2 regions of the Pseudomonas sp. S2_A05 genome follow, and region 1 is predicted to be linked to the other one. Evidence: predicted binding sites of a transcription regulator. Region 1 holds the regulator's gene; the other holds the start of a gene.
The links. Region 1 encodes FliA, which starts transcription of late flagellar genes. Its sites were predicted from a motif close to CTAAAGTTTNNNNNNNNNNNGCCGNTAA; they were not measured.
Positions count from the first base shown of each region.

Region 2: the regulator FliA is predicted to act here: its motif matches at 971-998, upstream of AB4O12_RS16850 (methyl-accepting chemotaxis protein).

Region 1 covers NZ_CP162775.1:459,271-465,327, forward strand. The annotation lists gene flhA (flagellar biosynthesis protein FlhA) at 1-222, shown strand, start outside; gene flhF (flagellar biosynthesis protein FlhF) at 234-1,574, shown strand; gene fleN (flagellar synthesis regulator FleN) at 1,691-2,521, shown strand; gene fliA (RNA polymerase sigma factor FliA) at 2,518-3,258, shown strand; gene AB4O12_RS02175 (chemotaxis response regulator CheY) at 3,426-3,797, shown strand; gene AB4O12_RS02180 (protein phosphatase CheZ) at 3,816-4,604, shown strand; gene AB4O12_RS02185 (chemotaxis protein CheA) at 4,658-6,057, shown strand, end outside.
Region 2 covers NZ_CP162775.1:3,702,974-3,709,030, forward strand. The annotation lists gene AB4O12_RS16845 (MFS transporter) at 1-732, opposite strand, end outside; gene AB4O12_RS16850 (methyl-accepting chemotaxis protein) at 1,165-3,222, shown strand; tRNA gene AB4O12_RS16855 (tRNA-Met) at 3,338-3,414, shown strand; gene AB4O12_RS16860 (S-type pyocin domain-containing protein) at 3,642-4,697, shown strand; gene AB4O12_RS16865 (hypothetical protein) at 4,718-4,888, shown strand; gene AB4O12_RS16870 (bacteriocin immunity protein) at 4,895-5,170, shown strand; gene AB4O12_RS16875 (bacteriocin immunity protein) at 5,268-5,534, shown strand; gene AB4O12_RS16880 (bacteriocin immunity protein) at 5,531-5,797, shown strand; partial or broken gene ggt (gamma-glutamyltransferase) at 6,014-6,057, shown strand, end outside.

The DNA of each region.
Region 1 (6,057 bases):
GAGCCGAGCATGGCCGAGAAGCTGCAGCGTTCGTTGATCGAAGCGGCCCAGCGTCAGGAAATGCAAGGCCAACCGGTGATCCTGCTGGTAGCAGGACCGATCCGCGCGATGCTCTCGCGTTTCGGCCGCCTCGCAGTGCCAGGGCTGCATGTACTGGCCTACCAGGAAGTACCGGACAACAAGCAAGTGACCATCGTTGCGACAGTAGGGCCCAACGGCTGAGGTAGTGGTTTATGCAAGTTAAGCGTTTTTTCGCCGCCGATATGCGTCAGGCCATGAAGCTGGTTCGCGATGAGCTGGGCGCTGATGCCGCCATCATCGGCAACCGCCGCATTGCCGGCGGCGTCGAGTTGACGGCGGCTCTGGATTACAAGTTGTCGGCGCTGGCGCCACGGGTTCCGAACATGGAACTCGAAGACGAGCTGCGCAAGACCCAGTCGCGCATCGTCACCGCCCAGGCCGAGCTGAGCCTGCGTGGCGAAGCCGACGGCAACACCAATCAGCAGTTGTTCGCCGGGCTGCCGTTGACCGCAGGCCTGCCGCTGACTGCTGCCGAGCCGCTGAGCGAGCCGACCTACGCCGCACCGACGCGCCCGGCCGCAGCGCCTGCGCAGGCCTCGGCGGGTGTCGATCCGCGTGCACTGGATTCGATGCGTTTTGAATTGAACAGCCTGCGCGAGCTGATGGAAGTGCAGCTCGGCACCCTGGCCTGGAATCAGCTGCAAGGCAGCCGTCCGGCCCAGGCCAATCTGTATCGCCGTCTGCAGCGCATCGGCCTGTCCGGCCCGCTGTCGCGCGATCTGTTGGCGATGATCACCGATATCGAAGAACCCCGTCAGGCCTGGCGCATGCTGCTGGCGCACCTGGCGCGGATGATTGCCGTACCGGAAGTCGAGCCGCTGGAAGAGGGCGGTGTGATTGCCATGGTCGGCCCGGCCGGCATGGGCAAGACCACCACGCTGGCCAAGCTTGCCGCGCGTTATGTGCTCAAGTACGGCGCGCAGAACGTTGCGCTGGTGAGCATGGACAGCTTCCGCATCGGCGCGCAGGAACAATTGAAAACCCTCGGGCGCATCCTCAACGTGCCGGTAACGCACGTCGATCCGGGTCAGTCGCTGGTGCAGGCATTGGATCCACTGCTACGCAAACGCGTGGTTTTGATCGATACTGCCGGCCTGCAAGCCAGTGATCCGGCGTTGCGCATGCAGCTTGAGAGCCTGGCCGGGCGTGGCATTCGCTCAAAAAATTATCTGGTCCTGGCAACCACCAGCCAGAAACAGGTTCTAACCGCCGCTTATCACAGTTACAAGCGTTGCGGGCTGGCCGGCTGCATCCTGACTAAACTGGATGAAACGGCCAGTCTCGGCGAAGTGTTGAGCCTGGCGATCAGTCATGAATTGCCGGTCGCGTATCTGACCGATGGCCCACGGATTCCGGATGATCTGCATCTGCCGCGTCGTCATCAATTGGTCAGCCGCGCCGTCAGCGTGCAAATGCAGGAAGAACCCAGCGAAGAAGCCATGGCTGACATGTTCGCTGATATCTATCACAGCCCGACCAAGCAGGTTGGCTGAGGTAATCATGAACAGTTTTTGTACCTACATCGATGGTCTGCCACGCATTGTTCCGATCAGGAACGCGCAGCCAGTAATGTGGCCTCCGTCTATGCAAGACAAGGTAAAGAAATAACATGGGCAGCATGCATCCCGTACAGGTGATCGCGGTGACCGGCGGCAAAGGTGGCGTCGGCAAGACTAACGTGTCAGTGAACTTGTCGCTGGCGCTGGCAGAGCTTGGCCGTCGGGTCATGCTGCTGGACGCCGACCTGGGCCTGGCGAACGTCGACGTTCTGCTGGGGCTGACACCCAAGCGCACACTGGCCGACGTTATCGAAGGCCGTTGCGAACTGCGCGACGTGCTGTTGCAAGGCCCGGGCGGGATTCGCATCGTGCCGGCGGCCTCCGGCACGCAGAGCATGGTGCACCTGAGCCCGGCGCAACACGCCGGCCTGATCCAGGCGTTCAGCGACATCGGCGACAATCTCGACGTGCTGGTGATCGACACCGCTGCGGGTATTGGTGACTCGGTAGTCAGTTTCGTTCGTGCCGCGCAAGAGGTGTTGCTGGTGGTCTGCGACGAGCCGACTTCGATCACCGACGCTTACGCGCTGATCAAGTTGCTCAACCGCGACTACGGCATGAACCGCTTCCGCGTGCTGGCCAACATGGCGCAGAGCCCGCAAGAAGGGCGCAACCTGTTCGCCAAGTTGACCAAGGTCACGGATCGCTTCCTCGACGTCGCCCTACAATACGTCGGCGCCGTGCCATACGACGAAAGCGTGCGCAAGGCAGTGCAGAAGCAGCGCGCCGTCTACGAAGCCTTTCCCCGTTCCAAGTGCGCACTGGCCTTCAAGGCCATCGCCCAGAAGGTCGATACCTGGCCGCTGCCCGCCAACCCGCGCGGGCATCTGGAATTTTTCGTCGAGCGTCTCGTGCAGCAAACCGCAGGGCCTGTGATATGACCGCCAGTGGCATGAATCTTTACAAAAAGTCGGCGCGTGACGCGCAATACGAATTGATCGAGCGCTACGCGCCGCTGGTCAAGCGCATTGCCTATCACTTGCTGGCGCGCCTGCCGGCCAGCGTGCAGGTCGAAGACCTGATCCAGGCCGGGATGATCGGGTTGCTGGAAGTCTCGACCAAATACGACGCCAGCAAAGGCGCCAGTTTCGAAACGTACGCGGGCATTCGAATCCGCGGCGCGATGCTCGATGAAGTGCGCAAAGGGGATTGGGCACCACGCTCGGTTCACCGTAATACCAGGATGGTCAGCGACGCGATTCGCTCGATTGAAGCTAAAACCGGCCGTGACGCTAAAGATCACGAGGTTGCGGCCGAACTCCAATTGAGTCTCGACGATTACTACGGGATTCTGAATGACACCTTGGGCAGTCGCCTGTTCAGTTTCGACGACCTGTTGCAGGACGGCGAACACGAAGGGCTGCACGAGGATGGCGCGAGTGCTCATATGGAGCCGTCACGCGATCTGGAAGATGAACGCTTCCAGGCGGCGCTGGCGGACGCGATTGCCAATTTGCCGGAGCGTGAGCGACTGGTGTTGGCGCTGTACTACGACGAAGAGCTGAACCTCAAGGAAATCGGTGAAGTCCTTGGCGTCAGTGAATCGCGGGTCAGCCAGTTACACAGCCAGTGCGCGGCCCGTCTGCGGGGGCGTTTGGGGGAGTGGCGAGCGCGCTGAAGGCAGTGTGGGGACACTGCGAAACGAGGCTGGTGCGGTGATGAACGGCGCCGGTCTCGATCCGTTGTGCTCCAGACAAACTTTAAGTGCTGCGCCGATTGATTGAAGTGGCGCGTCCAGGTGCTGGGCGCGTTTAAGACTGCTTGGAGGTCGAATTGAACAAAGACATGAAAATCCTCATCGTTGATGACTTCTCAACGATGCGGCGGATCATCAAGAACCTGCTGCGCGATCTTGGGTTCACCAACACCGTCGAGGCCGACGATGGCACCACTGCCATTCCGGTGCTCAACAGCGGCAGCATCGACTTTCTGGTAACGGACTGGAACATGCCGGGCATGACCGGTATCGACCTGCTGCGTCACGTGCGCGCCGATGAAAAACTCAAGCACCTCCCGGTGTTGATGGTGACTGCTGAAGCCAAGCGCGAGCAGATCATCGAGGCCGCTCAGGCCGGTGTGAACGGTTACGTAGTCAAACCTTTCACGGCTCAGGCGTTGAAAGACAAAATCGAGAAGATTTTCGAACGCATCGGCTGATGAATGCGCGGGGGAGCTATGGAGCATAACGAATCATCACAGGGCGATTTCGAATCGACCCTGAAAAAACACGCGGTCGAACTGGTCGAGAGCCTTGAAAAAGGCAAGTTCGGCGACGCGGTGCAACTGATCCATGAGCTCAATCAGACCCGTGACCGCGGCCTGTATCAGGAAGTGGGCAAGCTCACACGTGAACTGCACAGTGCGATCGTCAATTTCCAGATCGATCCGCACATGCCGCAGGCCGAGGAAGTGTCGCAAATCACCGACGCCACCGAACGCCTGGGCTATGTGGTCAAGCTGACGGAAGCCGCGGCCAACCGCACCATGGATCTGGTGGAAAGCGCCACCCCGGTGGTCAACAGTCTGGCTGATGAAGCGCAGACGTTGAGCGCCGATTGGGGCCGCTTCATGCGTCGCGAGGTCGGGGCTGAAGAGTTCCGTGAACTGGCGCGCCGGGTCGACGGTTTTCTGTCACGCAGCAGCACGGACAACCGTGCGGTGTCGAGCAACCTCAACGACATCCTGCTGGCTCAGGATTACCAGGACCTCACAGGTCAAGTGATCAAGCGTGTGACCCAACTGGTCACCGAAGTCGAAAGCAATCTGCTCAAACTCGTGCTCATGGCCAGTCAGGTCGACCGCTTTGCGGGCATCGAACATGACCGCGCCGCAATGCTTGCTGAAAAAGATCCACAAAAACATCTCTCGCAGGGTGAAGGTCCGCAGATTCATGCCGATAAACGAGAAGACGTTGTGTCCGGTCAGGACGATGTGGACGATTTGTTATCCAGCCTTGGATTCTAGAGTTTCGGAATTCGGGTTTTTTGGGTTTTTAGACCTGTAGGAGCACCCCATTAATGAGCTTCGGCGCCGATGAAGAGATCCTTCAGGATTTCCTGGTTGAGGCCGGCGAGATTCTTGAGCAACTGTCCGAACAACTGGTCGAGCTGGAAAGCCGCCCGGATGATGCAGATCTGCTCAATGCAATTTTTCGCGGTTTCCACACTGTAAAAGGGGGCGCCGGCTTCCTTCAGCTCAATGAGCTGGTGGAGTGCTGTCACATCGCCGAAAACGTGTTCGACATCCTGCGCAAGGGTGAGCGTCGCGTTGATGCAGAACTGATGGACGTGGTGCTCGAAGCACTGGACGCAGTGAACAGCATGTTCAGCGAAGTCCGTGAGCGTGCACCGATCACCGCTGCCACGCCGGAACTGTTGGCCGCGCTGGCGCGTCTGGCCGAACCGCAATCGGCGGATGAAGCCCCGGCTTCGCCGGTTGCCGAGATGATCGAAGACCTGGTTGTTGAAAGCGACTCCTCGGAGGACATCACCGATAACGAATTCGAACAACTGCTGGACTCGCTGAATGCCGTCAAGGCCCAGGCTGAGGCTCCGGCCGCTGCTGTGGCGCCCGCGCCGGTTGCCGACACGGCGGCCAGCGATGAAATCACCGACGCCGAATTTGAATCGCTGCTCGATCAGCTGCACGGCAAGGGCCAGTTTGCTGTCGATGCGGTCGCTCCGGCGGCACCAGCAGCGCCGGCTGCTCCGGCCGCGCCTGCTGCTGGCGACAGCTCGGACATCACCGACGACGAATTCGAAGCCTTGCTCGATCAGTTGCACGGCAAGGGCAACTTCGCCGTTGACGCGCTGGAATCGGCCATCGCTTCGGCCCCGTCAGCACCTGCTGCACCGGCAGCCGCTGCGGCCGGCAGTGACCTGATCAGCGATCACGAATTCGAATCGCTGCTCGACGAACTGCACGGCAAAGGCAAGTTTGACGCCAGCGCTGCGACTGCCGGCTCCGTGTCGAGCGTCGCCACGCCAGCGGCGAAAGCTCCGGCTGCCGCTGCTGCGCCGAAGCCTGCCGCCAAGCCTGAACCGAAAGCCGAGGCGCCGAAACCGGCCGCCGCTGCTGCACCGGCTCCGGCCCGCGCGCCAGCTGCTGCCCCGGCAGAAAAGCCGGCCAGCGAAGCGGAAACCACCGTGCGCGTCGACACCGCGCGGCTCGACGAGATCATGAACATGGTCGGCGAGCTGGTGCTGGTGCGTAACCGTCTGGTGCGTCTGGGCCTCAACAGCGGCGACGAAGCCATGTCCAAGGCCGTGTCGAACCTCGACGTGGTCACCGCTGACCTGCAGACCGCCGTGATGAAAACGCGGATGCAGCCGATCAAGAAGGTCTTCGGGCGCTTCCCGCGTCTGGTTCGCGACCTCGCACGTCAGCTCAAGAAAGAGATCAACCTGGAACTGGTGGG
Region 2 (6,057 bases), 2.7 Mb from region 1:
GGCCATGTAAAAATACTTGGAGAACACCAGCAGCCCGAGCACCACCAGCGCACTGGTCACCCTGCCCTTCGACAAGCCGTGCGTCGCCGCCTGGCCGGCCTTGAGCTTGAACAGGTTCAGGTGATTGGCGTACCAGCGGCTGATGCGGTACAGCACGAACAGCGCAAACACCGCGAACAGACCGAACCACGCCACATTGCCCTGGCCGAAGGGAATGATGATCGCCGCCGCCAGCAATGGGCCGAACGCGGAGCCGGCATTGCCGCCGACCTGAAAGGTCGATTGCGCCAGACCAAACCGGCCGCCCGAGGCCAGCCGCGCAACACGCGAGGCTTCCGGGTGAAAGGTCGACGAGCCGATACCAATCAGCGCCGCCGCCAGCAGAATCAATGGGAAGCTGCCGACCACCGACATCATCAGAATGCCGATCAAGGTACACACCGTGCCTGCCGGTAACAGCCACGGTTTGGGGTGGCGATCAGTGTGATACCCGACCCACGGCTGCAACAGCGACGCGGTCAACTGAAAGGTCAAGGTGATCAGGCCGACCTGGGTAAACGTCAGGCCATAGTTGGCCTTGAGCATCGGGTAGATCGACGGCAGCACCGACTGGATCAGGTCATTGATCAGATGCGCCAGCGCCACCGCGCCGATGATGCGCATCACCAAGGGGCTGCTTTGCGGAGCAGCGGTCGCCGAGGCAGCGGCGGTCTGGACGTTGCTGATAGCCATGGAAAATTCCGGACAGCAGATGGGTGCCCGCAGGCAGGTGCGTCAATGTGCCATTTTTCGGTGCGCTCGCGCTATCCCCTTAGCCAGCTAACTAACCAACATTCCTATCTCGCGTAGGAGCTGCCGAAGGCTGCGATCTTTTGATCTTGCTTCTAAGCATCAAAGTCAAAAGATCGCAGCCTTCGGCAGCTCCTACAGGGGATCGTTGGTGGCGAAGGTGATAGCGCAACGCCATGGTCTGAATCTTGCCTTGCTTCTGCCCTTGAACACGATCGCCTTACAAAGGCGCTCGACAATGGGAAGTTTCGCTACAGAGCCGGCCTACAGAGCGGGCGAGGGTGAACTTTCGAGGCCTTTTAGAGGGCACAGGTCGCAGCCGAAAGGTTCGCGATGCACGCCAATGGTGCGTGGTGTCCAGAGGAGTCATGAGGCATGCAGGCTTTCCTTTCACCGGGGATCAATTTGCTGGGGCGGTTTGGCTTCGCAGGTAAATTCCAATTATTGTTTCTGCTGTTCATTCTGCCGCTGGCCGGTAGCCTGTTGATGATCGGCCATGACTATCGCGAGAAGCTCAATCTGATCTCGGGCGAACGTGCCGGCGTGCGTCAGCTGCTCGCGCTGGATGCGCTGGACAACCTGCTCGCCGCGCAACGCGACCGCGCCGCCCGCTGGCGCGCCACCGAGACCAATCGTCAGCCGACACCGGCCACCCTCGCCGCCATGGCTGCCTTCGACGGCGTGCAACCGGCGGTGCTGCAAGCCACCACTGAGCTGGGCAATGCCCTGAACCAGCAAGGCGCCGACGGCGCAATCCTCGAACGCTTTCAGGCGCTGCAAACCGCACTCAATGGCCTTGATTCGAAAAGCCTGAGCAGTGTCGGCTGGTGGCCGGACGGTTATGACCGCTTCACCAATGCCTTGGGCGCGCTGCAAGCCTTGCGCGAGCAGATCGTCATGGACAATCGCCTGACCCTCGCGCCGTGGCTGGAAACCTACCTGCTGACGCAGATTTCCACGCAGCACGCGCCGGACCTGATCGAGCGTGTCGGCCGTCTCGCCGCGGTCGGCCAGGCTTCGGTGGTCTCCGGGCAGTTCACCCTGCAGAGCCGCCTGCAGTTGCGCGACCTGCGCAGCCGCATTGGTGACGCCCGAGAGCAACTGGTGAAAACCGCCGGCCTGCTGGAGGCGCGTCTGCCAGCCGAGCTGCAAGCCTGGGCCGGCCAGTATCACGACAGCCTGAAACACCTCGACAGCGGCTTGAAAGTCCTCGACGACGGTGTGTTTGGCGGCAGCATCAACCTCAAGCCAGAGGACTTCGAACGCAGCCTCGACGCGCTGCTCACCGACCTCGCTTCCCTGCGCCAGCAATCCCTGGTCGCGCTGGATCAGCGGCTCGATGCGTATTACAGCTCGGCGATCCGCCAGTTCATTGTTGTCGCCGCAATCTTCGGTTGCCTGCTGTTGGCCGCGTTATACCTGTTCGTTTGCCTGCAAGCCTCGATCCGCCGTAGCGCCAGCGGCATCACCTTGCTCGCCGAAGCCTTGCGCGACGGTAACCTGAGCCTGCAAGTGCCGGTGGTGGGGCGCGATGAGCTGGCAGCGATCAGCACCGCGCTCAACGTCGCTGTGGTGCAATTGCGCAGCAGCATGCTTGGCGTCGACCACGAGACCTCGCAGTTGAGCAACGCGGTACGCAGCCTCAACCAACACTCCAGCGGCGCCCTGAGCGAAGTCGAAGCGCAGCAATTGCAGATCAGCCAGATCGCCGCTGCCGCCACGCAATTGGCCGCCACCTCGCAAGGTGTCGCGCAGAGTTGCGAACAGGCCTCCGGCAGCGCCCAGCAAACCCGGCGCATCGCCGCCGACAGCAGCCGCGACAGCGAACGCACCACGGCGAGCATTCAGCAGCTCAATCAGCGCCTTAACGATACCGCCGCCGCGCTTGGCCGGGTCAGCGAGCAAGGCCAGCAGATTCAACTGGTCGTGGATACCATTCGCGGCGTCGCCGAGCAGACCAACCTGCTCGCGCTCAACGCCGCCATCGAGGCCGCCCGCGCCGGCGAACAGGGTCGCGGCTTTGCCGTGGTCGCCGACGAGGTGCGCAGCCTCTCGCAGCGCACGCAATCGTCCACCGCGCAGATCGCCGGCACCGTCGACAGCCTGCGCGCCACGGTCAACGAAGCGGTAAGCCTGATGGAAGCCGCCTGTGGTCAGGCGCAATCGGATGCCGAAGCAGTCACCGGACTCGGCGAACGCCTGGGAGAAATCGCCAGCGCCGTACAGAGTGTCACCGACACCCTGGCGCAAATCGCCACAGCGGTTGAAGAACAGGCCAGCACTGCCGACGAAGTCAGCGGCAATATCCAGCAGGTCGATCAAGCGGCGGTGCGTTTGCTTGAAGGTGCACGCGCCGTAAACCTCGCGGCGGACACCTTGAGCCAGGGCAGCGAGGCACTGAGCGCCAATACCGCCAGATTCCAACTGCGCTGACGCCCTCCCCGGCCCCGATTTTCGGGGCTGGAGGATAAGCAGTTGAAAACAGGAAGAAATATTTTCGATTTACGCTTGACGCTTTGCCATTTCAGGGGAATAATGCGCGCCACTTGGCTACATAGCTCAGTTGGTTAGAGCATAGCATTCATAATGCTGGGGTCCGGGGTTCAAGTCCCTGTGTAGCCACCAAGTACTAAAAACGGCTTACCGAAAGGTAGGCCGTTTTTTTATGCCTCGAGAAAAGTCCTTTTCCTCCCGCTCCCTGCATGCAATTCAGATGCCTCCGTAAGAAAAAAGTAGATCTCTGGTACGAAACGGATCTTTCGTAGCATCAGCCACCTGTCGCTCTCTCCCCGAATCGCTCCTATACCGACAAGCTCCCCCTGGCTCGATTCAGCGCCATACAGGGAGTTGGCATGCCTCAATACAAATACCTTCTCGACGATGACTGGTTATTAAATCCGTATAGCGGTGGCAGGGCCTGGTTTACTTTGCTTCCACCGAAAGCGCCGGAGCCGGTGTACATCGAGAAGGATGAGTGGCCTGCGCCCAAGCCACGCGAAGACAGGGTCTTTGCCAAGTCCTGCACGCCGGACAACTGGTGTCGCACGGACGCTGGCACTGCCGAGGAGCCAGCCAGCAACTTCGGCAAGATCATGGTCGCCGGCGCCATGCTCATGCCCTCCGCCAGTACCGCTGTAGCGACGGCGATAGGTGCCGACCTGGCTTTGGGGCGTCTGGCCGGCGGCGGGATTTTGCAACAGCGCCTGAACTGGGCCATCCGTGGCGCCGGCGGGCCGGCCAGCGTGTTCGTGCTGGGAATGCTGCCGAGCAAAATGGCCGACGGCACGCTTCACACCGACGAAGAACTACGCCGCATGAGCCGCGCCACCACGCGCGTGCGCTTCCAGTTTCGTCGTGATGCCGAAGGTGTTCTGCGGGTCTACGGCATCCACTCCGGCGCCTCTGGCGACGACGCCGTACGCACGGTGAACGTCAAGTGGAACGCCGACAAGACCGCCATGGAGGCCAAGCTCAACGGCATCACCATTCTCTGGACGCCGCAACGCGGGCCGCTGGGGTCGATGCCTCCGCTGGTTTATCCCGACCACGGTGATGCACTCGACCCGATCCTCGTCCACCCGATCCCGGACAACACCGATAGCCAGATTGAGGGTCTGCCGGGCGAGGATGTAACGGCCGAGGATTGTATTCTGGTGTTCCCGGCGGACACCGGGCTGAAGTCGTTGTATGTGGTTTATTCAAGGCCGGCGAGGCAGACGCCTGGGATCGTTACGGGGGTGGGAGAGGATGTGGCGGGGATATGGCTTGCGGGAGCTGATTCGGACGTGGGGGTTCCGATTCCAACAGACGTTGCCAACTCTCTACGAGGACGAGAATTCAAAAACTTCGACTCATTCAGAGCAACCTTTTGGAAAACTGTTGCAGAGTCAACATCGGGGGGGAGTTGATTGAACAGAATGTTGGTCGCATGCGTAAGGGTAAGGCGCCACGTGTGCGTAAAGCCGATAGAGTCGGCGGTAGAAAGTCTTATGAAATTCACCATCTCGAAAAAATATCCAAGGGTGGTGGCGTATATGACCTAGATAACCTTCGAGTAAATACTCCTCGGAACCATATCGATATACACCGGCGTGAATAGGCAAATATGAAAGACACCTTATTAAAAGCCAGCATTTCTGAATACACAGAGGCCGAATTCGTCGCGCTACTACAAGAGCTCGCGAAAGAGGATGAAGAGGCTGAAAACGATGATCGTGCTGACTTACTGTTGGCACACTTCGAGACAATCAGCGAGCATCCAGCAGGATCGGACTTGATCTACTACCCGGAGCCTGGTGCTGATAACTCCCCTGTGGGGGTAATGCAAAGTGTCAGGGACTGGCGAGAAGCACAGGGATTGCCGGGGTTCAAAGACTCTTGATAAATCGTGTCGTTGAGGGTTCGAGCCATCGAGTTAACTTTGGCTGTTACGATTTATTGCGTCACAACATATCCAAGATTCGTGCATGAGATAGGCAATGGCAACGGAATTCCTTATTAAAGACGATTTGTCAGATTACACCGAGCAAGAATTCATCAACGTCCTTGAGCGCATTATCGGAAATGAGGGGAGCGAAGAAGAAGAAAGCAAGCTCGTTCTGCACTTTAATTTGATATGTGGACACCCAACAGGATCCGATTTGATTTTTTACCCTGAAGATGGCGCCGATGACTCGGCACAGGGAATCATTGAGTCATTGAAGAAATGGCGTAGTGACCATGGGCTGTCGGGCTTCAAGCAATGATAAGAAAACGCACCAAGCAAAGCATAGCTGACTACACCGAAGCAGAATTCTTGAAATTTGTGCAATCTGTTCTTGCAGCCAACACAAGCCCAGACGAGATTCTCGATCCGCTGTTGTTTGAATTTGTACGTCTGTGTGAGCACCCAGCGGGCACTGACCTTATCTATTGGCCCGAGGATATGAAACAACAAACAGCCGAGAGCATTACCGAAATCGTGAAAAAGTGGCGCTCTACCCATGGTCTGCCGGGCTTCAAGCAATGAGTTTCTGACTCACTAACCCTGCATCACTCTCAAGAAGATCGCACCACCCGAGCTACCGCTTTCGCGAGCAGGCTCGCTCCCACAAGGGCATCGTTTTCGGCCGATCGATTGGCGCGGCCGCTGAGCGGGAGGGCTGTAATCCCCACGCAGTTTGCACCCCGCCGGCCCACTCGATAAAGTCCCCGAAGACTTCTACCCCACGGACGGAGAGCCCGCGTGTTTCCAGCCCAGCCCTTGAAGCGCTTTCACCTGCCAGCCCT